Regions from separate parts of the Halioglobus maricola genome, predicted to be linked through region 2. Evidence: predicted binding sites of a transcription regulator. Region 2 holds the regulator's gene; the other holds the start of a gene.
The links. Region 2 encodes sigma-54, which starts transcription at its own class of promoters, with help from an activator protein. Its sites were predicted from a motif close to TGGCACANNNNTTGCNNT; they were not measured.

Region 1: the regulator sigma-54 is predicted to act here: its motif matches at 754-771, upstream of nirB (nitrite reductase large subunit NirB).

Annotation. Positions count from the first base shown of each region.
Region 1 covers NZ_CP036422.1:179,948-190,557, forward strand. The annotation lists gene EY643_RS00810 (NarK family nitrate/nitrite MFS transporter) at 1-668, opposite strand, end outside; gene nirB (nitrite reductase large subunit NirB) at 1,040-3,574, shown strand; gene nirD (nitrite reductase small subunit NirD) at 3,589-3,918, shown strand; gene EY643_RS00825 (NnrS family protein) at 3,936-5,144, shown strand; gene EY643_RS00830 (AI-2E family transporter) at 5,217-6,305, shown strand; gene EY643_RS00835 (hypothetical protein) at 6,302-6,910, opposite strand; gene EY643_RS00840 (AbgT family transporter) at 6,923-8,440, opposite strand; gene EY643_RS00845 (hypothetical protein) at 8,523-9,575, shown strand; gene EY643_RS00850 (DUF4956 domain-containing protein) at 9,565-10,317, opposite strand; gene EY643_RS00855 (MFS transporter) at 10,314-10,610, opposite strand, start outside.
Region 2 covers NZ_CP036422.1:987,847-998,456, forward strand. The annotation lists gene EY643_RS04415 (HPr family phosphocarrier protein) at 1-217, opposite strand, end outside; gene rapZ (RNase adapter RapZ) at 219-1,073, opposite strand; gene ptsN (PTS IIA-like nitrogen regulatory protein PtsN) at 1,077-1,529, opposite strand; gene hpf (ribosome hibernation-promoting factor, HPF/YfiA family) at 1,538-1,825, opposite strand; gene EY643_RS04435 (RNA polymerase factor sigma-54) at 1,964-3,451, opposite strand; gene lptB (LPS export ABC transporter ATP-binding protein) at 3,595-4,320, opposite strand; gene lptA (lipopolysaccharide transport periplasmic protein LptA) at 4,298-4,864, opposite strand; gene lptC (LPS export ABC transporter periplasmic protein LptC) at 4,848-5,405, opposite strand; gene EY643_RS04455 (KdsC family phosphatase) at 5,405-5,923, opposite strand; gene EY643_RS04460 (KpsF/GutQ family sugar-phosphate isomerase) at 5,923-6,906, opposite strand; gene EY643_RS04465 (calcium/sodium antiporter) at 6,919-7,893, opposite strand; gene EY643_RS04470 (MlaC/ttg2D family ABC transporter substrate-binding protein) at 8,069-8,743, shown strand; gene EY643_RS04475 (BolA family protein) at 8,920-9,159, shown strand; gene murA (UDP-N-acetylglucosamine 1-carboxyvinyltransferase) at 9,182-10,444, shown strand; gene hisG (ATP phosphoribosyltransferase) at 10,447-10,610, shown strand, end outside.

The DNA.
Region 1 (10,610 bases), 810 kb from region 2:
TAGAAGTACAGATCCCGGTAGGAGCTGACTTCCAGTCCACCGGTCTTCTTTGGTTTGAAGTAGGTGGAACCTTTGGGCGTATTACGCGCGCGCCAGTAATAGATGATGCCATAGCCAAAGGACATCAGGCCGGCCATGGCAATGGCGTAACGCCAACCGTCCTCGCCTCCCACCATCAAGGCAACGGTGGGTAAAGTCATCGCGGCTGCGGCGGAGCCAAAGTTGCCCCAGCCGCCGTAGATGCCCTGTGCCATGCCTACCTGCTTGGCAGGAAACCATTCGCTTACCATCCGGATCCCGATGACAAACCCAGCGCCAACGAATCCGCCGAGAAAGCGGAACAGGGCGAGCATTTCGTAGCTGTCCGCAAAGGCGAACCCCCAGCAGAAGAACGAGGAAAGGATGAGCAGCGAGCTGAACACCACGCGTGGGCCGTACTTATCGACCAACATGCCAACCACGATGCGTGCAGGAATGGTGAGCGCCACATTGAGCATGAGCAGCGCTTTCACCTGAGGTGTGGTGAGGTCGAAAGCTTCCTTGATGTGTGCCATCAAGGGTGCATGGCTGAACCACACGACAAAGGTGATAAAGAATGCGAACCAGGTCAGGTGCAGGGTGCGGATGGATGGGTTGGCAAAGTCGAGGACTTTGACGGGGCTGCTCATGACAGAGCCTCCTTGGCAGTTAAAAGGGGATTCGAAAATTACTCGAGGGAATCTTGCTGGGTTACAACCCGCCGTTGGGTCGAATAGGCATGGGATTTGCAATGAATATGCCAAGCGCGCGGATTTTCCGTCGTTGTGCCCCGAAACCGTGCGGTTTCGGGGCTTATCAGCGACAGCGTGCACTAAAATCAGGATATGACTCCAATGGTGGATGCGCGGAAAAGGTGCGTGTGCGCCTCTTTTACGCACCATTTAGGTGCTCTTCCGCTCCTCTTTTCCTACGCAGTCTTGCCCACCGGGCAATCCTTTTCGCTTTGAAAAAAGCCAAGTTGCGGTTTAGGCCGCCCAGACGAAATGACAGGCAGAACCATATGACACAACAACTGGTAGTAGTAGGTAACGGCCCCGTGGGGCACCGGGTGGTAGAGCAGGTGGTCGCCGCCGGTGGGGATTGGAGTATCACGGTTTTCGGGGAGGAGCCGCGGGTCGCCTATGACCGGGTACATCTTACGGGATGGTTCGAACAGCGCAGTGCAGAGCCACTGAATATGGTTGCGCCCGGCTTCTATGAGGAAAACGCCATTAGCTGCCACGTCGGCGACAAGGTTGTCGCTGTGGATCTCGCAGCGAAAACGGTGACGTCTGCAAACGGCGTGGTCGTGCACTACGACAAACTTGTGCTGGCCACGGGCTCATTTCCCTTCGTACCACCTGTCCCGGGGCATGAACGTGACAACTGCTTCGTCTATCGCACCATCGAAGATCTTGAAGCGATTACTGCTGCTTCCGAAGGCGCGAAGATCGGTACCGTGGTTGGCGGTGGCCTATTGGGCCTTGAGGCAGCCAAGGCCCTGCATGATCTCGGCTTGGAAACACATGTTGTTGAATTCGCCCCCAGGCTAATGGCCGTGCAGGTGGACGATGGCGGTGGCGCACTGCTGAAGAAAAAGATTGAAGAGCTCGGCGTGTGTGTGCACACGAGCAAGAATACCCAACAGATCACTGACGGCGATGGCGCGGTGCACAAGATGTGCTTTGCCGACGAGACCGAGTTGAATACGGATCTCATTGTGTTCTCGGCCGGTATCCGCCCGCAGGATGAGTTGGCTCGCTCAAGCGGCCTGGCCATCGGTGAGCGCGGCGGTATTGAAGTCAACAATTTCTGCCAGACATCCGATAGTGATGTTTATGCTGTTGGTGAAAACGCCTTATGGAATGGCCGAATTTTCGGGCTTATCGCGCCGGGAAATACCATGGCTCAGGTAGCCGCTGAGCATATCTGTGGCACCGGCGTCACCGAGTTTACCGGCGCCGATATGTCGACCAAGCTGAAACTCATGGGAGTGGACGTGGCTTCTGTCGGCGATGCCCATGGCAAAACCGAGGGCGCTCTGAACTACACCTATATCAATGAAGTTGAGCAGGTATATAAAAAGATAGTTGTATCCGCGGACAAGAAACATCTGCTCGGTGCGGTATTGGTTGGGGATGCAGAAGAGTACGGCAACCTGCTGCAGTTCGCCCTGAACCAGATTGAGCTCCCCGACCAGCCTGACGCGATGATACTTCCAAGCGTCGATGGTGCGGCCTCCGCGCTTGGCGTCGATGCGCTGCCGGACACTGCCACTATTTGCTCCTGTAATAATGTGAGCAAGGGCGATCTGGTTGCGGCAGTGGCTGGCGGCTGCTGTCAGTTGGGTGATCTAAAGAGTGAGACCACTGCAGCGACGGGCTGCGGCGGCTGCACCGCACTGGTAACCCAGGTTATGAACGCAGAGCTCGAAAATCTCGGCTATGAGGTGAATACCGATATCTGTGAGCACTTCCCATACACTCGCCAGGACCTCTACAGCCTGATCCGGGTGGAGAATATCCGCAGCTTCGATGAATTGCTCGACCAGCATGGTCATGGTCAGGGCTGTGACATTTGTAAACCTGCTGTTGCGTCCATTCTGGCTACCTGCTGGAACGACTATGTCCTGGAGAAAGAACATCAGGGGTTGCAGGACACCAATGACCGCTTTCTCGCCAATATGCAGAAGGACGGCACTTACTCGGTGGTGCCTCGCGTGCCAGGCGGAGAGATCACACCGGACAAACTCATCGTGCTGGGTGAGGTCGCCAAGAAATACGATCTTTATACCAAAATCACTGGCGGCCAGAGGGTGGACTTATTCGGTGCTCGCATGGAGCAACTCCCGGTGATCTGGGCCGAACTTATCGATGCTGGATTTGAGACCGGCCACGCCTACGGCAAGTCACTGCGGACTGTTAAATCCTGTGTCGGTTCTACCTGGTGTCGCTACGGAGTGCAGGATTCTGTAGGTATGGCCATTGACCTGGAAGACCGCTACAAGGGGCTGCGCTCACCGCACAAACTCAAGATGGCGGTGTCCGGCTGTACGCGAGAGTGTGCTGAGGCACAGTGCAAGGACGTGGGGGTGATTGCCACCGAGAAAGGCTGGAACATGTATGTGTGTGGTAACGGCGGCATGAAACCTCGTCACGCCGACCTGTTCGCTACCGATCTGGATGATGAAACCCTTGTCCGTTATATCGATCGCTTCTTCATGTTCTACGTACGGACCGCGGACCGGCTACAGCGTACGTCGGTGTGGATGGAGAATCTCGAAGGCGGCCTTGAGTACCTGCAAAAAGTCATTATCGAAGATAGCCTGGGGATAGCCACAGAACTGGAAGAGCAGATGGCCGCGGTGGTCGGTACCTACCAGTGTGAATGGAAGACCACTATCGAAGATCCTGAAAAGGTAGCCCGGTTTAATCATTTCGTGAATTCCGACGCCACTGACGACAATGTGGTGTTCGTGCGTGAGCGTGAGCAGATTCGTCCAGCCACGGCAGAAGAAAAGTGTGACCCGGCCGATGTGCTGGCGACTGCGTCCTAGGAGAGGTGGATAAAATGACTAACTGGACTGATATCTGCGATGTGAACGACATACTTCCCAATAGTGGCCGGGCCGCTTTGTATGGAGGTGAGCAGGTCGCTATCTTCCGTATCACTCGCAACGGCAAGGATGCGTACTTTGCAGTGGGAAACTATGACCCCTGTAGTGGCGCCAACGTGATGTCCCGCGGCATCGTGGGCAATATCGGCGATAAAACCGTTGTCGCCTCTCCTGTCTACAAACAACACTTCTGTCTGGATACCGGTGAGTGTCTGGAAGAGGGGCAGAATCTCAAGACCTGGCCGGTGCGAGTTGAAGGTGATCGTGTATTGCTCACAAGCTAATGTGATACCGTGGGTGAATGAGTGTATTGCTAAGCGATGGGCGCGTCGGCGAACCACCGGAGCCTGATGACAGCCTGCCATTGCTGCGCCTGGCGTTTCGCCCGTTCTTTTTGTTCGGAGCCGGGTTCAGCGTCATTGCCGTGTTGCTGTGGGCGTCGCTTGTCACTGGACTGAACAGCAATCTGGTTTTTGGCGGTCCGCTATGGTGGCACTCCCATGAAATGCTGTTTGGTTTTGTCGCCGCGATCATCGTTGGCTTCCTGCTCACAGCAGTTCAGACCTGGACAGGACAACCCGGGATTAAAGGAGCGAGCCTGGCTGGCCTGGTCCTGCTCTGGTTGGCCGGTCGGATGCTGCTTCTGGCTCCGCAGGTGGCCCCAGCCTGGTTCGTCAGTGCAGTGGATCTGCTGTTCCTGCCCACAGCCGCTTTCATTCTGGCGTTGCCGATCATCCGGATCAGGCAATGGCGCAATATTGTGTTTCTGCCGATTCTCCTGATGATGACGGTAGCCAATGGCTTCTTCCATTACAGTGTTCTTAACAGCACTGCGTCCAATTCTGCGGTTTCGGCATCGACACTGATGGTGATGTTGGTGACCATTCTTATGACCGTGGTCGCAGGCAGAGTGACTCCCATGTTTACTGCCAATGGTACAGGCACCGAACGCGTGCCACCGCTGGCCTGGCTCGAAAATCTGAGTCCGGTAGTGATGTTGATGGCGTTGGGGGCTGCAATGGCTCCAGCGGGAGTCTGGGCTGCCGCGATACTGGCGGTGGCAGCGCTTTGCCAGGGGTTGCGAGTAGCGCGCTGGCGTACCTGGGTCACGTTTGCAACACCGTTGGTATGGTCATTACATCTCGCGTACTGGGCGATACCGGCGGGGCTGGCGCTCCTAGCGATCGCCAAGCTGGGTTTGGGCTTTAGTCATAGCGAGGCCCTCCATATGTTGACGGTTGGTGCGATGGGCACCATGATTTTGGCGATGATCTCCAGGGTGTCGCTGGGGCATACCGGACGAAAAATTATTGTCGGCCATCTGATGGCTTTCGCGCTGGCAGCGATTTTCTGTGCCGCGCTGGTCCGGGTTTTCGGCAGCAGCGTTGGCCTTGAGTACCGCAGCATGATCTGGCTGGCGACCCTGTTATGGGTGATCGCTTACGGCGCATTTATTATGCGTTATATGGCGATTTTGTTGCGCCCCAGAGTGGATGGCAGGTCGGGTTAAAAAGCCTCGATCCGCCCCGCGATGTCCCAGCCTGTGCTATTTTCTATGGCACTTACTTAACGGGTCCGAAAAATGCCTGAAACCACACCTGCTGTTGCCCGCACCAGCATTCGCGACTCCCTGTTGGTGTTTGCGTCGATTGTTATTATTCTCGCCGGCGCTCGTTATTCTGCCAACGTGCTTGTCCCTTTCCTGCTGGCGGTCTTCATTGCGGTGATTTGTTCTGCGCCGATCCGGATGCTGGCGGCCCGGGGGATGCCACGGAGCCTGGCGGTCACCCTGGTAGGTTTGGCCGCTGTCGGCCTGTTGCTCGCAGTGTTTTTCCTGATCGGTTCTGCAGCAGACGATTTTGCCGCCGCGATGCCTGGCTATGAACAACAGTTCACGGCTCTCGTTGACCGGTGGGCGGCGCGGCTGGAAGGTTGGGGTGTCAGCGTCAGTGAAGAGGGTGTAGCACGAGCACTCGATCCGGCGGCGGTGATGGGATACTTCGGTAGTTTTCTCGGCGGCCTCGGTGATGCACTCGGCAATTTTGTGCTGATTCTGTTCACCGTGCTGTTTATTCTGGCGGACGCTTCCAGTCTACCGGCGAAAATGGCCGCCATGTCCAATGGGCGCGAAACCAGCTATGTGGAGCCAGCGACCGTTTTGCTCTTATCGATGAATAACTATGTCCGCACCAAGGCTTTGGTCAGCGCGCTTACAGGCGGCATCATCTGGGTAGGATTAATCTTGCTGGACACTCCTTTCGCTGCACTCTGGGGCTTCCTCGCATTCCTATTGAATTTTATTCCCAATGTCGGCTCTATTATTGCAGCGGTGCCGCCTGTTTTGTTGTCCCTGCTTGAGGGCAGCCCGCTGTTGACAGGTTCGCTAGTGGCGCTCTATGTCGTGGTTAACATGGTGGTTGGAAATGTCATTGAGCCCCGGTGGATGGGACAGGCAGTCGGGCTATCAACTTTGGCTGTATTTGTATCGTTGGTGTTCTGGGGGTACATGTTCGGTGCTGTGGGTATGTTGTTGTCGGTGCCCTTGACGATGGTGATCAAATTCCTGACGCTGTTGCATCCGCGCAGTGCCTGGTTCGGCATTCTGCTGTCGAACTGGCCACCCAGCGATCAAGCCGCGACGGCGGGTGGCGAAGAGTCGCCCCGGGTCTAGGTTTGAGGGAGGACGGTAAGCGGGCAGCCGGTCTCGACAATCCTCAGGCTCGGATTACGCGCCTGCAATGAGCCGCCGGCCTGATGCATGATGCTCACCCTCAAGAAATCTGTGCGAGGCGGAATTTCCGCAACGACTCGCGCGGTGAACCAATCGTGAGTGCCCATGTGAGGTTCATGTGGGAAGTGTGCTCGCAACACATTCTTGTTGTACTTCTTACCTAACAAGGCGAGCCCACCGCCCAGCTTGAACTTGTGGGGGTGCGTGGACTCGGTGAGATCGAGCTTAAGCTCGGCTGTGTATTCGATGGTCTTTCCCGCCAGGGCTGCCATATCGGGGCTCTGGCTTAACAGGAACCACGGCTCTGAGCCGACCTGAGTGATCTCGAGTGTTCCATCGTTCGCTGAATAGCTGAACGCCTCGCTATTGGCGTGGCCGGATGCACTCCATTTGCGTTCCCGGCGCGGCGCGGCAAGTGTGCGAAACCCCGTATCTTCCAGCAGGTTGCCACTGGCGTAATCGCAACTGGCTGAGGGCGTTGTTTCTGAGCCACAGCTGGCGATGGTGACTGTGGCGATGGCGGCGCACAGATGTTGAACTTTCATTAGCCAGGTCTCCTAGTAGTTATAGCTCGCTTGCAATCCGAGGGGTAAACCCAGTGCCCAATAGGCAAGCAGGAAGCAGGTCCACAGTGTGATAAAAACCACGGAGTAGGGCAGCATCAATGCAGTGACCGTGCCGATACCTGCATTCTTCATATAGCGCTGACAGTAGACAACAACCAGCGGGAAATAGGGCATGAGCGGGGTAATGATATTCGTTGTGGAGTCACCTACCCGATAGGCCGCCTGGGCCAGATCTGGCGAAATGCCCAACTCCATCAGCATGGGTACGAGGATTGGTGCCAGCAGCGCCCACTTGGCTGAGGCTGAGCCGATAAACAGATTCAGAAGACCTGTGAGGACCACGACGCCGGTGATGGTAAGCCCCGCGGGAAGCGCGAGCGCCTTCAGCATCGCCGCCCCCTCCAGTGCCAGCAGAATTCCCATATTCGACTGCGCGAATGAGTACAGGAACTGGGCGATAAAAAACATGATCACCAGGTAATAGGCCATGCTGTGCATCGCCGCGGTCATGCCTTCGATAATATCTCGCGAGGACTTTACGGTGCCGGCCTTCACCCCATAGACGATTGACGGAAGCAGGAAGAAGACGAATATCAGCGGTACGATCGAGCCCATCAGTGGCGCGCCGCGTTCCGTGAGAGAGCCGCCCGCCCCGCGCCATGCCGAACTCTCTGGCCACGCAGATGCTACGAGCGCGACAATACACAAACCCATGGTCCACAGTGCCGCCCGCAGGCCGCTGCGTTCTTTGTCGTTTAGCGCATCCATCGAAGGTAGGCCCTCCAGGTCGCCATCCAGGGGCTGATGTGCCAGCCTTGGCTCGACGACCCGGTCGGTAATAATCCAACCCAGCCCGATGATTACGATCGAGGATGAAGCAGTAAAGAAAAAGTTGTTCAATGGATTGAGTGTGATATCCGGATCGAGAATCTGGGCAGCGGACTGACTGATACCTTGTAGCATCGGGTCAATAGCAGAGGGAACGAAATTGGCAGAGAAACCTCCCGACACGCCGGCAAAAGCGGCTGCGATGCCCGCCAGGGGGTGACGGCCAGCAGCGTAAAAAATGACACCACCCAGCGGAATGACAAGTACATAGCCTGCATCGGCAGCGGTGTGACTGACAATGCCAACCAGAATGACCATGGGCGTGAGCCACGCCTTGCCGGTGACGTTCATCATCGCCCGCAGACCTGTATTGATGAACCCGGTATGCTCGGCGACGCCGATTCCGAGCATCGCAACCAGTACCACGCCTATTGGGTGGAAGTGGGCAAATGTCTTCACCATGCTGGCGAAAAACGCCGTGAGGCTCGCTGGGGCTAGCTGATTGATGATCTTTAGAGGCTCGCCGCTGCGGGGGTCGGTGAGCCCGAAATCGATGTAGCTGAGGCCCCAGGAGAGAAGCCAGGTCACAAAGAGTAGGCCCACGAAAAGCATAGTGGGGTCGGGCAGGCGATTGCCGATGCGTTCGATAGCGCCTAGGACTTTGCCACTGCCAGTGTTCATTTCCTGCTCTCCCTGAGATTTGCCTGAGCGGCACTCTAGCACAGCTGGTCTATACTTGAAGCGACGCAAAAGGAGCATGGCCATGAAATCTGCCGTACTCACGGGGGTAATGGTTTGGCTGGTTGCAAGCAGCACTATTGCGGCACCGCCACCACTCTTTTCCAGTGACAATGCATTCAAGGCGACGCTGACAGCGCCGCTCAGTCAGGCCTATGCCCAGAAGGGACAGGAAAAGCGCCTCTATCTAGATGGGAGTTGGTCATACCTCGAAGATGGGGAGACCGTACGCCTGCCGGTAAAAATTCGCACCCGCGGCAATTATCGACGCAAGGTGTGCAAGTTGCCGCCACTGCAGCTCAACTTTCGCAAGAAGGAATTGCAGGACACTTTGTTTGATGGCCAGAACAAGCTGAAAATGGTCAGCCCCTGCCGTTCCGGCGATAAGTATCAGCAGTTGGTCTATTTGGAATATCTGCTTTACCAACTGTATGCGCTGTTTACTCCCCATTATTTCGAAACACGTATGGTGGAGGTGGGCTATTCCGATCAGGGTGTTGATGGTGCGCACTGGAGCAGCGTTAACTTCCTACTCGAAGATGTAGATGACATGGCCGCTAGATCCAATATGGAAGAAGTGGAAATCGTTACGCCAAAACGGCAGCAATTGGATCTTGGCGAGACAGCGTTGCTTGAGCTTTTTCAGTATCTCATCGGTAACGCCGATTACTCCAGCCTCCGCGCCGCTCCAGGCGAAGACTGCTGCCATAATGTAAAACTAATTGCGCCTGAAGGAGCCGACAGCGGGTTTATACCGGTCGCCTACGACTTCGATTCGACCGGGCTGATCAATGCGCCCTATGCGACACCTCCCGAGAGCTTGCCCATTGAAGAGGTGACCCAGCGCTACTTCACCGGTTGGTGTAAGGAAGAGGCACGATTTATCGAGGCGCGTGCGCGATTAAACGCCGAGCGAGAAGCCGCGCTGGCGCTGTTCTCTGAGTTCGAACTGCTTGAAAAGAAGTACCGCAAGCGAGCAGTCAGTTATTTGGAAAAATCCTATAAGACGCTCAACAATGAGCGGATGTTCAAGCGTTACATCCTCGAGCGCTGCCGCGGGGATGTGATCAAGGGCTGATGTCAGTTCCCGGAGTGCTTGCCTGTGCTTCGGCTTCCTTGCGTGCCCGCTTCTCCCGCTTGCGCCTGGCCTGATGGTGGGAGTCGAGGCCGTCGCCGAACAGGCACACCAGCAATGTGGCGTAGTTGAAAAACAGAGTCAGGACGAACGCGATATCCAGCGCCTTTATGCCGGCGGCAATGCCGACCGCGATTGCTACGAAGATGAACAGTGTGTCGAAGGTGTCGCTCAACGCGCGGCGAAACTGCACCCCAGCGACGATGCCGGCGAGGCTGAAGGCGAGTGCGAGACTATGTTGTACCACCATTACGATCCCGGCGACGACAGCGGGTAGGATGAGAGTTGTCTCATCGAGGGACTGGTCGTGCTCACCCTCGGTATGAATACCTTTGGATAACCAGGAAACCGGCAGCATCAGTAATACTGCGCCCAGCATGGAGAGGAAAAGGGCGCGAGCGTCGCCGAAACGAAAGGCTCCGGTAGCAACTTGTTCGCGCAGCGTGTCCTCTACCTCGTCCATGTCGTCGTTGAGGAAGGCGTCCTCGAATTCACGAGCGCCAGGGTCGTGCACGCCCGACAGGTCGGCGACCCCGCCCACTGGCAAGTGCTGCATTAAATCCGGTTGAATGACGGCGAGCGCATAGAGCAGGCAGCCCAGTACGACGTAGTAAATACTGATGCGCGCCATGAGTCGCCACAGCAGTCCTTTGCTCGGGGGATTTACCGCGTCTTCATCGTTCACAACTTGCCCTCAAACGGCGGGTGGGTTCTCCCAATGTAGCGGAACGCGGCAACCCCCGCCAGCCCACTCGCTGCCAGGGTATAGCCGAGGCCGCCAAGTGCCATGGCGTTTATGGAAACACCGGCATCGATCATCCAGCCCATGGCTACTGGTGTGACAGCCGTGGCGAAAACCATGGTAAAGGTGGTGACGGACTTGATTGACCCCAAATGCAGGGTGCCGTACATGTCGGCATAGAAGGGTGAAGACACAGTGGAGTAGAAGCCTACACTGATTCCCATCAGGCACATGAA
Region 2 (10,610 bases):
CTTCCTCCTCGTCGCGACCGTCGACACGCAGATCAAGCACGGAGCCTTTGCCCGCGGCCAGCATCATCACCGACATGATGCTTTTGGCGTCCACCATATTGCCGTCGCGGCCAGCCTCAATAGCACTGGAAAACGCAGAGGTGCAGCCCACGAGCTTCGCTGCTGCTCTGGCGTGCAAGCCGAGTTTGTTGACGATGGTCACCTGAGTCTCTATCAACTTACTGCAATTCCCTGTGTCTTATATGCATGGCTGGAAATTGTTCCCGGTAATGCTGGAACAGGCGGTTAGCCAAATATACTGACCGATGTTGTCCCCCGGTACAACCTATCGCGATTGTCATATAGCTGCGATTACTGTCGCGGTAGCGCGGCAGCCAATTGTTCAGGTACGCGCTGATATCGCCAAACAATTCGTCGGTCAGTGGCTGTGCCTCAAGGAAACTCTGTACCTCCTGGTCCAGGCCGGTACTCAGTCGCAGTTCTTTGACCCAGTGTGGGTTGGGCAGCATGCGCACGTCGAAAACAAGGTCGGCATCAGCGGGCACGCCGCGCTTGAAACCGAAGGACTGAATCAATATCGACATGCTGCCGCCGGTAGCCCCGAGCAGGCGTTGTTTGATGGCGTCACGCAGCTCGTAGATGGTCATCTGGCTGGTATCCAGCACCAGCGAAGCGGCGCTGGAGATCGGCTCCAGCAGGCGCCACTCGTACTCTATGGCCTCTGCCAAAGGCATCGCCTCAGAGCTCAGCGGATGTTTGCGCCGGGTTTCACTGAAGCGTTTAATCAGCGTTGCTTCCTGGGCGTCGAGGAACAGGATCTCGGTGTTAACCGAATCGGGCAAGGATTCCAGGGTCGCGGTGAAATTGGCGAGGTCTTTCCACGCGTTGCGAGCATCGATGCAGACAGCTGTGCCGCGAAAATGGCCGAAGGCTTCGCCGCTGGTCTCTGCGACCAGAGCAGGTAGCAGCGAAGAGGGCAGGTTGTCGATGCAATAGTAGCCCTCATCTTCCAGCTGGTGCAGGGCTGTACTTTTGCCTGATCCGGAGCGTCCGCTGATGATGATCAGTTGCATTGTCTAGCCAGTGGCCAGCGCGTGCAGGGCCGACGCATCCGCAGCCCCGCGCAAGCGCTTGCAAAAATCTGCGTCGCTGAATTTGCGAGCGATCTGGGCCAGGGTGTCGAGATGCTGCTGGTGTGCCTCGCTGGGTACGAGCAATGCGAACACCAGGTCGACGGGCTGGCCATCCGGTGCGTCGAAGTCGATAGCCTCGTCAAGGGTTACCAGAGTGCCCAGGGGCTGAGTGCAGTTGTCTATGCGGCTGTGTGGAATGGCAATGCCGAGTCCAAGGCCGGTACTTCCCAGTTTTTCGCGGGCAATCAGCTGGGCAAAAATTTCGTCATAACTCAGGGAAATCTGGTCCTCGCTGATAATGTGGGCGATTGTTTCAAATAGTCGTTTTTTGCTGACCCCGGGCACCTGGCAGGCAGTGCGCTCCGGGGTCAGAATTGTATCCAGCGGTTGTTGCATGGCTGGGCTCAGTGTCCTCTTGTCTTTTCCTTATGCTTGATGAGCTGGCGGTCCAGTTTGTCCGCCAGGGCGTCGATTGCGGCATACATATCATCGGATTCGGCGTGAGCGAATAGATCCGCGCCGGATATGTGTACGTTGGATTCCGCTTTTTGAACCATTTTCTCCACGATCAGAGTGACCTGGACGTTGGTGATTTGATCAAAATGTCGTTGCAGTCGTTCGAATTTGCTCTCGACATACTCCCGCAGAGCTGAGGTGACCTCCACGTGGTGTCCGCTGACATTCAGTTGCATACACTTGCTCCTTCTTTTGGTGAACCCGGGGGATTGCCGCCCGGAACCGGCACAGCCGGATTTTGAATCCTCTAGGATAAATTCTAGACCAAGGCCTGCCCGGCGAGTAATTTTTTCCACTGTGGGGCCAATCATTGCCTATACCAGCCTCTTGCGCTCGTTAGACGGCGGTATCAGCAGCGTATCCCGGTACTTTGCGATGGTGCGTCGGGCGACCTTGATGCCCTGTTCTTCCAGCAATTGGGTGATTTTGTTGTCGCTCAGTGGTTTGCGCGGATTCTCGGCGGCAACCAGCTTCTTGATGAGAGCCCGGATAGCGGTGGAAGAGCACTCTCCGCCCGCGGTGGTGGCCACGTGGCTGGAGAAGAAATACTTCAGCTCAAATATGCCGCGGGGGGTGTGCATGTACTTCTGGGTTGTGACCCGGGATATGGTCGACTCGTGCATCTCTACCGCTTCGGCGATATCGTGTAGCACCAGCGGTTTCATGGCTTCCTCACCATATTCGAGGAAGTTGCGCTGGTGTTCGACGATTTTAGTCGCCACCTTCATGAGGGTCTCGTTGCGGCTTTGCAGGCTCTTGAGAAACCAGCGGGCCTCTTGCAGGTTGTCCTTGAGGAAGGTGTTGTCCGCACTGCTGTCCGCGCGCTTGATGAGGCTCGCGTACTCGTTGTTGATACGCAGGCGTGGTGCGATATCGGGGTTGAGTTCCACCAACCAGCGGCCTTCTTTTTTGCTGACAAATACATCCGGAATCACATATTCGACATCGCTGGGGGCGTAGGTCTCACCTGGGTTCGGGTCCAGGGTCTGGATCAGGGCGAGCACATCCTTCAGCTGGCTTTCGTTCAATCGGGTGCGGCGCTGGATCTGGGTGAAATCCCCGCTGGCGAGCTGTCCCAGGTGGCGATTGAGCACCTGACGTGCCTGCTCCAGGTAAGGGGTGTCTGCAGGTAGTTGCTGGAGCTGAACCAACAGGCACTCTTGTAGGTCGCGGGTGCAGACGCCGGCCGGTTCGAACTGCTGCAGCATGTGCAGCACGGCGACGACCTCGTCTTCATCGATATCCAGTTCCGCCTCCAGCAGCGATTGATGAAGCTCTTCAGGGTCCAGCTGGAGGCGTCCGTTGTCGTCGGTGGCGTCGATAATCGTCATTGCGATCAATCGGTCTGTGTCCGACAGGCGGCTCAGATTGAGCTGCCACAACAGGTGTTCCTGCAGGGACTGACGAGAGCCGCCACGGGGCTCGAAATCGCCTTCGGGGAACTCATCCGGTGGCGGTGGGGGGGCTGAACTCGAGGGCAGCAGATCGTCCCACTGGGTGTCTACGGGGAGGTCGTCCGGAAGCGTCTGCGATGATTCCTGAGGTGCAGCGTCACCGGCCATGTCGGCCTGTTCGAGGCTCTCCATTGGGCCATCGCCGGTAGCGGCGGCATCGTCGGCGCTGGCCGATTCGCTGGGGCCCTGCTCCTCTTCGCTGGTCTCCAGCATGGGGTTGCTGTCGAGAGCCTGCTGGATTTCCTGTTGCAGGTCCATGGTCGACAATTGCAGCAGGCGGATAGCCTGTTGCAGTTGCGGGGTCATGGTCAGCTGCTGGCCCAGCTTTAACTGCAGCGATTGCTTCATTGGTGAATCGAGTTTCCTCAGGCGAGTCCTGATGGGCGCGCCGTGCAATACAACGTAGACGAGTTTAGCGCTCGGCCAAGATGGCTTGCAAGGTTTTGGCGCGAAATTTGCTTGTTGACAGCTGCCTGAAAAGGGCGTGGGCGTTAGAGTGAGAACTGCTCGCCCAGGTATATGTCGCGGACCCGCTGGTTGTTCAGTACCTCATCGGCACTGCCCGCTGCGATGATGTGACCCTCCCCGACAATGAATGCTTTTTCACAGATATCCAGAGTGTCGCGAACATTGTGGTCGGTGATCAGTACACCAATCCCGCGACCGCGCAGATGGGTGATAATCTGTTTTATATCATTCACTGAGATCGGGTCCACGCCGGCGAAAGGCTCGTCCAACAGGATGAAGTCAGGCTCGGTCGCAAGGGCGCGGGCAATTTCTATGCGGCGTCGCTCTCCTCCGGAAAGCGACTGGCCGAGGCTGTCGTGGAGATGCTCGACGTTGAATTCCTCGAGCAACTGCTGGCAGCGCTCATTGCGTTGCTTACGGTTCAGGTCAGGCCGTGTTTCCAAAATCGACAGGATATTGTCGGCCACGCTCAATTTGCGGAAAATTGACGCTTCCTGCGGCAGATAGCCGATACCGTGACGGGCGCGTTCGTGCATGGACAGGGGGGTGATGTCCTCGCCGTTGAGCTCGATGGTGCCCCGATCGGCCGCCACGATTCCGATAATCATGTAAAAGCAGGTCGTTTTACCGGCCCCGTTGGGGCCTAACAAACCCACCACCTGGCCACTTTCCAATTCGATGGAAACGTCCTGAACGACTTCGCGACCCTTGTAGGCCTTCGCCAGATTACTCGCTTTCAGTGTCGCCACTGGCTTCCTCTTCCTGGTCGAGGGCTGCGGCCTCGATGACGACCTGAACACGGCTGTCCTCGCGGCTCTTGTCTGAATCGGCCCGCACCAATTGCTCGGTAATAAAGTAATCTATGCTGTCGCCGGTGACGGTGGAGCCTTCCTGTTCGATACTGGCGTTCTCGCGCAGCTGAACCCGGTCTTCGGCCTTGTGATATTCGATAATGTTGGCGTATGCCTTGATCAGCCCCTTTTCGGGTTCGGGCTGCTGTTGCATATGCGCCGGCGCGCCCTCTGCCAGAATGCGGTCGGCGTCTTTGGCATCGTGATAAACGGTAATTCGTTCCGCCTCGATATGCAGGCTGCCCTGGTCCATGGTCACATTGCCAACATAGCGGGTGAATCCCTGCTTTTCGTCGCGGACTGCTTCGTCGGCCTCAATCAGGATCGGCTGGTTGCGATCATCGGGCAGCGCGTTCGCCGGCCCGGTGACTACCAGGGCCAGGGAAGCTGCAGCCAGCAGGCGCGCGATCAGGGCGCAAGGTCGCTCAGGGCGACTGGACATAGATGCTCTCCACATTGGGTTTGAGGCTTATGGTTTCCGTTACCAGATTGGCGATCATGCCGTCGGCGACAGTCTGGTTTTTGCCCTGGGTGATCGTGACCTGCCGGTTGCTTTCCGCGGTACGTTTGTCCAAGTAAATATCCAGTACGTGCGTAGCCATGTTAGTGCCCGTTTGGTCGTGGGACAGTACCACATTTTTTCGCAACAGTAGCCTTTCGCGGTTGTGTTCCCAGCGGCCACGAGTCGCCTTGGCGGACCAGGTTTTACCCTCATCACTATGGGAGTAAAACCTTGGTTCCATCATCATCGAGTAGTCACCCTCGCGAAATCGATCAACTCTCTCGGCCTCCAGAATGTCGCTGAGGACGCCCTGCTCGTCGAACGCCCAGGTGCGCACGGTCTGGATGTAGGTGAGAGGCAGCGCTTCGTGACGTTCACTGGTCGCGAGGTCAGGGGTGGCGGCTGTTTGTGGTTTCCAGTAATAGCTTGCCGCCAGCAATACTGCCAGAGCCAGGAGTATTTGCAGTGCGGGGCGGGGCATCAGTCGAAGTCGGCCTGCAGCGAATCCAGTGTACCGCGCAGCGTCAAAATCATTTCGCAGGCCTGGCGCACGGCGCCCTGGCCGCCAGCAAGTTCGCTGATCCAGTCGGCAGCGTTACGAACTGGCAGGGCTGCATCGCTGACGGTGAGACCAAGGCCCGCGGCGCGCACCGCCGCGAGGTCGGGCAGGTCATCACCCATGTAGGCACATTCTGCCAGGGTGATGCCTTTGTCTTGGCACAGGCTCTTCAGGGCTGTGAGCTTGTCCTCGCGGCCCTGGATTACGTCGTTGATGCCGAGTTCCCTGGCGCGGCGCGCGACAATGTCGGAACTACGGCCAGTGATCAGGGCGATGTCTACACCGCCCTGCTGGAGTAGTTTGATGCCGAGACCATCTTTGATGTTAAAGGACTTGAGCTCCTCGCCATTATTGCCGTAGTAAATCCGACCGTCGGTGAGGATGCCGTCGACATCAAGGGCGAGCAGTTTCAGTGACTGCGCAATTTCTGCGTCGGCCATCAGGCGATCCCGGCGTGGAGCAGGTGCATCAGGTGAAGTACGCCGATGATCTCGCGGCCATCGTCTGCCGTCACGAGCAGTGAGGTAATTTCATGTTCTTCCATAATTCTCAGCGCCTCTGCTGCCAGCATCCCTGGCCGTGCCGTCTTCGGCCGGGTATGTATCAGCTTGCCCATCGATGTTGCGTTGATGTCCACCTGTGCATCGAGCGCGCGGCGCAGATCTCCGTCTGTGAAAATCCCCTCAAGCTTGCCGGCCTCGTCTGTGACTGATGTCATTCCCAGGCCTTTAGCGCTGATTTCGAGCAACGCCTCAGACAGGGAACTTGTTGCGGACACGCGCGGCACTGCTGCACCGGTCTGCATAAGGTCTTCAACCTTTAGAAGCAGTTTCTTGCCAAGGGTTCCCCCGGGATGGGAAAAAGCGAAATCCTCTGCCGTAAAGCCGCGCGCTTCCAGCAGCGCGATGGCCAGTGCATCGCCCATAACCAATGCGGTCGTGGTAGATGATGTGGGAGCCAGGTTGAGCGGGCAGGCCTCGGTTTCCACGCCCGTATCCAGGTGGGCGTCCGACGCCGTGGCGAGAGTGGAAGAGGGGTTGCCAGTGAAACTAATGATAGCCGCTCCAATCCGTTTCAGCAGTGGCATGAGACTCACTACTTCCGCGACCTCTCCGCTGTTTGAAAGGGCGATGACGACATCGGCGCCGGTGATCATGCCCATGTCGCCGTGGCTGGCTTCACCTGGATGAACGAAAAATGCGGGGGTCCCTGTGCTCGATAGAGTGGCTGCTATCTTGCGCGCGATGTGTCCGGATTTACCCATGCCGGTGACAATAACCCGGCCCTCGCAGGCCAGCAGCAATTCACAGGCAAGGTCGAACGCCGCGTCTATTCTCGCTTCCAGTTCAGCGACTGCGGCGGCTTCCATGGAGATGGTGCGCCTGGCTGAGGCCGCATGGATGGAGCTAGATTGTGATGCCATAAACTGGCCCGGTCAGATAGTGATGTAGAGCCAATAATAATACAGGCCGTAGAACGACACTAACAACACCCCGACCGTTCGGCCAACGTAGGAATGGCCCTCGTTCGAGCGGCTGCGCCGTCGGCTGATGTAGATCGCAAGCGCGAGGAACACTGTGAGGAAAGTCATCATCGGGTAGTCGCGAGTAATCACCGAAGGCTCCAGGGATTCGGCGCCCACGATTCCGGGAATTGACATCACGGCGAGTAAATTAAACAGGTTGGAGCCAATGACGTTGCCGAGCGCGATCTCGGTGTGTCCGCGCAACGCGCTGGCTATGGTGGCGGCCAGCTCTGGCAAGCTGGTGCCGATGGCGACAATCGTCAGGCCGATAACCAACTCGGAGACACCCAGTGACTCCGCAACCACTACCGCCCCCCATACCAGCATCCGCGAACTTGCAATTAGCAGGGCGAGGCCGAGACCAAAGGTTATCCAGGCGCGGGCCGGCTTGAGATGTGGCAGGTATTCCTCTTCTGCCTCTTCTACCAGCACTTCATCATTGGATTGGCTGCGGACCATCTGGGTGATGATTAGCACCAGCGCCGCGACCATTAACCAGCCATCCATGATGGAGAGCACATCGTCGATCAATAGAATGCCAGCTCCGAATGTGACCACCAGCAGTGTGGGCATCTCTTTTTTCATACAGCTCTGGTGCACCATCATGGGTGCGACCAATACCGTGATGCCGAGCACCAGGCCGATGTTGGCTATGTTGGAACCGATGGCATTGCCGATGGCGAGGTCGCCAGCGCCAGAAAACGCCGCCGTAAATGACACCAGAACCTCGGGTGCTGACGTACCCAGGGAGACTATGGTCAGGCCGATAATAATGGGCGACATGCCCATGTTTTCGGCAATAGAGGACGCTCCCGCAACGAAGAGATCGGCGCTCCAGATCAGGATAATGAAGCCGACCAGAATGGTGGCGGCAGCTAACAGCATATGAAAACAATTCCTGTTACAGTAGGCGCCCATCGCGCAGGGAACGTCCCGCTGACGCTGTTGTCTGACAGCTACAGGGCGGGCATCCGGCGCAGTGTTCGTGACGCAGTGCAAGGCGCGATTATACAGGGCGCAGCCCTAGAGCATAGTAGCTTTGGCCATTTGGGGGCATGAGATGAGATTTGGTTCGCAATTGACATCACTGGTGGTGCTGTTTCTGTTCGCATTAGCTGTGCGAGCAGAGGGGCAGGATGGAGCGGGAGCGCATGATGTCGTCCGTTCGACCAGCGAACGAATAATGGTCGTGGTTGCGGAGGCTCAAGAATACGCAGACGAGGATTCAGAACGCTACTACGCGCAAGTCCAGGAGATTCTGGATCCTGTAATCGACTTTCGCGGATTTGCCCGGGGCGTTATGGGCCCCTATGCCAGTAGCGAGCGCTATCGCTCTCTCGACGAGCCCGGAAGGGCTCAACTCAGGGGTCAGCTGGACCGCTTTACTGAAGTTATGCGCATCGGTCTGGTACGTACCTACAGCAAAGGTCTGCTGGCGTTTGGCGGATCGCGTATCGAGGTGTCTAGCCCGGCGCCCGATGAAGCGCAGCAAAGTAAAGTCGCGGTGGAGCAATTGATCTATACCGAAGATTCAAAGCCGTATATCGTCATTTACCAGATGGGCCGTGACAAATCGGGTGATTGGAAGCTGCGCAACGTCATTATCGAAAACGTGAACCTCGGTGAGATCTATCGCAACCAGTTCGAGGCGGCTGCGCGTAAGCAGGACGGCAATCTCGATGCAGTGATTGAGAGCTGGAGCGCCATTGAGGTTAAAGACGACGGCGAGAGCTGAACCTCAAACAGCCAAATAGTACGGTCGCTATCGCGACAGATTTCTCCTAAAATGCCGCTCTTTCTCCCGTCGCCAGCGAGGTCCACCCTGCGCGGCGCGGCCAGCGCGGCGCGGCCAGCATGGCGCGGCCTGCGTGGCCCTGTTCGGCGGGATTCAATATACAACTGGAGATTGTTATGGATGCGGCCACCGTTAAAAACCTGCTGCAGGAGCACCTGCCGGAATGTGAATTCCAGGTGCAGGGTGAAGGCAGCAACTACGATATCGTCGCAGTGGGCGACGTGTTTGAAGGTCTGCGGCCAGTGAAAAAACAACAACTGGTATACGGGGCCCTCAGCGAGCAGATTGCAGACGGCTCGATACACGCCGTTAATATCCGTACCCTGACCCCTGAACAGTGGCAGTCCGAAGCCTGACATAACGACCTCTGAGACGATTGTGGAAAAGCTCCTCATCAAGGGCGGAGGCCCGCTGGACGGCGAATTGCGGATTTCCGGATCCAAGAATGCCGCGCTGCCGATTCTGGCTGCGACCCTGCTCGCCGATGAGCCGGTAACGATAGGCAACCTGCCTCATTTGCATGACATCACAACGATGATCGAGTTGCTCGGCTGTATGGGGGTGGCTCTCACAATCGATGAGAAGCTCAGTGTCGAGGTTGACGCCAACGGTATCTCCGAGTTTTCAGCGCCCTACGAGTTGGTGAAAACCATGCGCGCGTCGATTCTGGTTCTAGGTCCGATGCTCGCTCGGTTTGGAAGAGCGAGAGTGTCATTCCCCGGTGGCTGTGCCATCGGTAGCCGACCGGTAGATCTGCACTTGCGTGGGCTAGAGGCCATGGGTGCCAGGATCGAGGTTGAAGGCGGTTACATCAATGCCCACACAGAGGGTCGCCTCAAAGGTGCCCATATCGTGATGGAGACGGTCACAGTAGGGGGCACTGAGAACATCCTGATGGCCGCGACTCTGGCTGAGGGGCGCACCGTGATTGAAAATGCGGCCCGGGAGCCTGAAGTTGTCGATCTCGCAAGATGTCTCATCGCTATGGGCGCAAAAATTGACGGCCACGGTACTGACACGATCACGATCGAAGGCGTTGAGCGCCTCGGCGGGTGCAACTACCCGGTGATGGCCGATCGCATCGAGGCGGGAACTTATCTGGTCGCCGCGGCCGCCACGCGCGGTCGGGTCAGACTGAGGGGAGCGTGTCCTCACGACCTGGAAGCCGTGCTCGCCAAGCTTGAGCAGGCCGGAGCATCCATTCGTAGTGGCGAGGACTGGATCGAGCTGGATATGGCAGGGCGCCAACCCCAGGCAGTCAATATTCGTACCGCGCCGTTTCCGGGTTTTCCCACCGACATGCAGGCCCAGTTCACCGCCATGAATGCGGTGGCAAAGGGCACCAGTACAGTCACTGAAACGATATTTGAGAACCGCTTGATCCAGACTCATGAAATGAACCGGATGGGCGCCAATATTGTCATCGAGGGAGCGACTGCCATTATTACCGGCCAGGAGCGCCTCAAGGGCGCACCCGTGATGGCTTCGGACCTGCGCGCATCGGCGAGCCTGGTGATTGCCGGGCTGGTGGCAGACGGTGAAACACGAGTAGACCGTATCTACCACATAGATCGCGGTTACGAATGTATTGAAGAGAAACTACAATCGCTGGGTGCGGATATACGCCGCCTACCGGACTGACTATGACAGACAAAATTACCCTCGCCTTGACCAAGGGCCGTATTCTGAAAGAGACCCTGCCACTGCTGGCGCGTGCAGGCATTGAGCCCATTGAAGATATTGCCAAAAGCCGCAAGCTGGTATTCGACACAACGGTGCCGGGCCTGCGACTACTGGTCATTCGCGG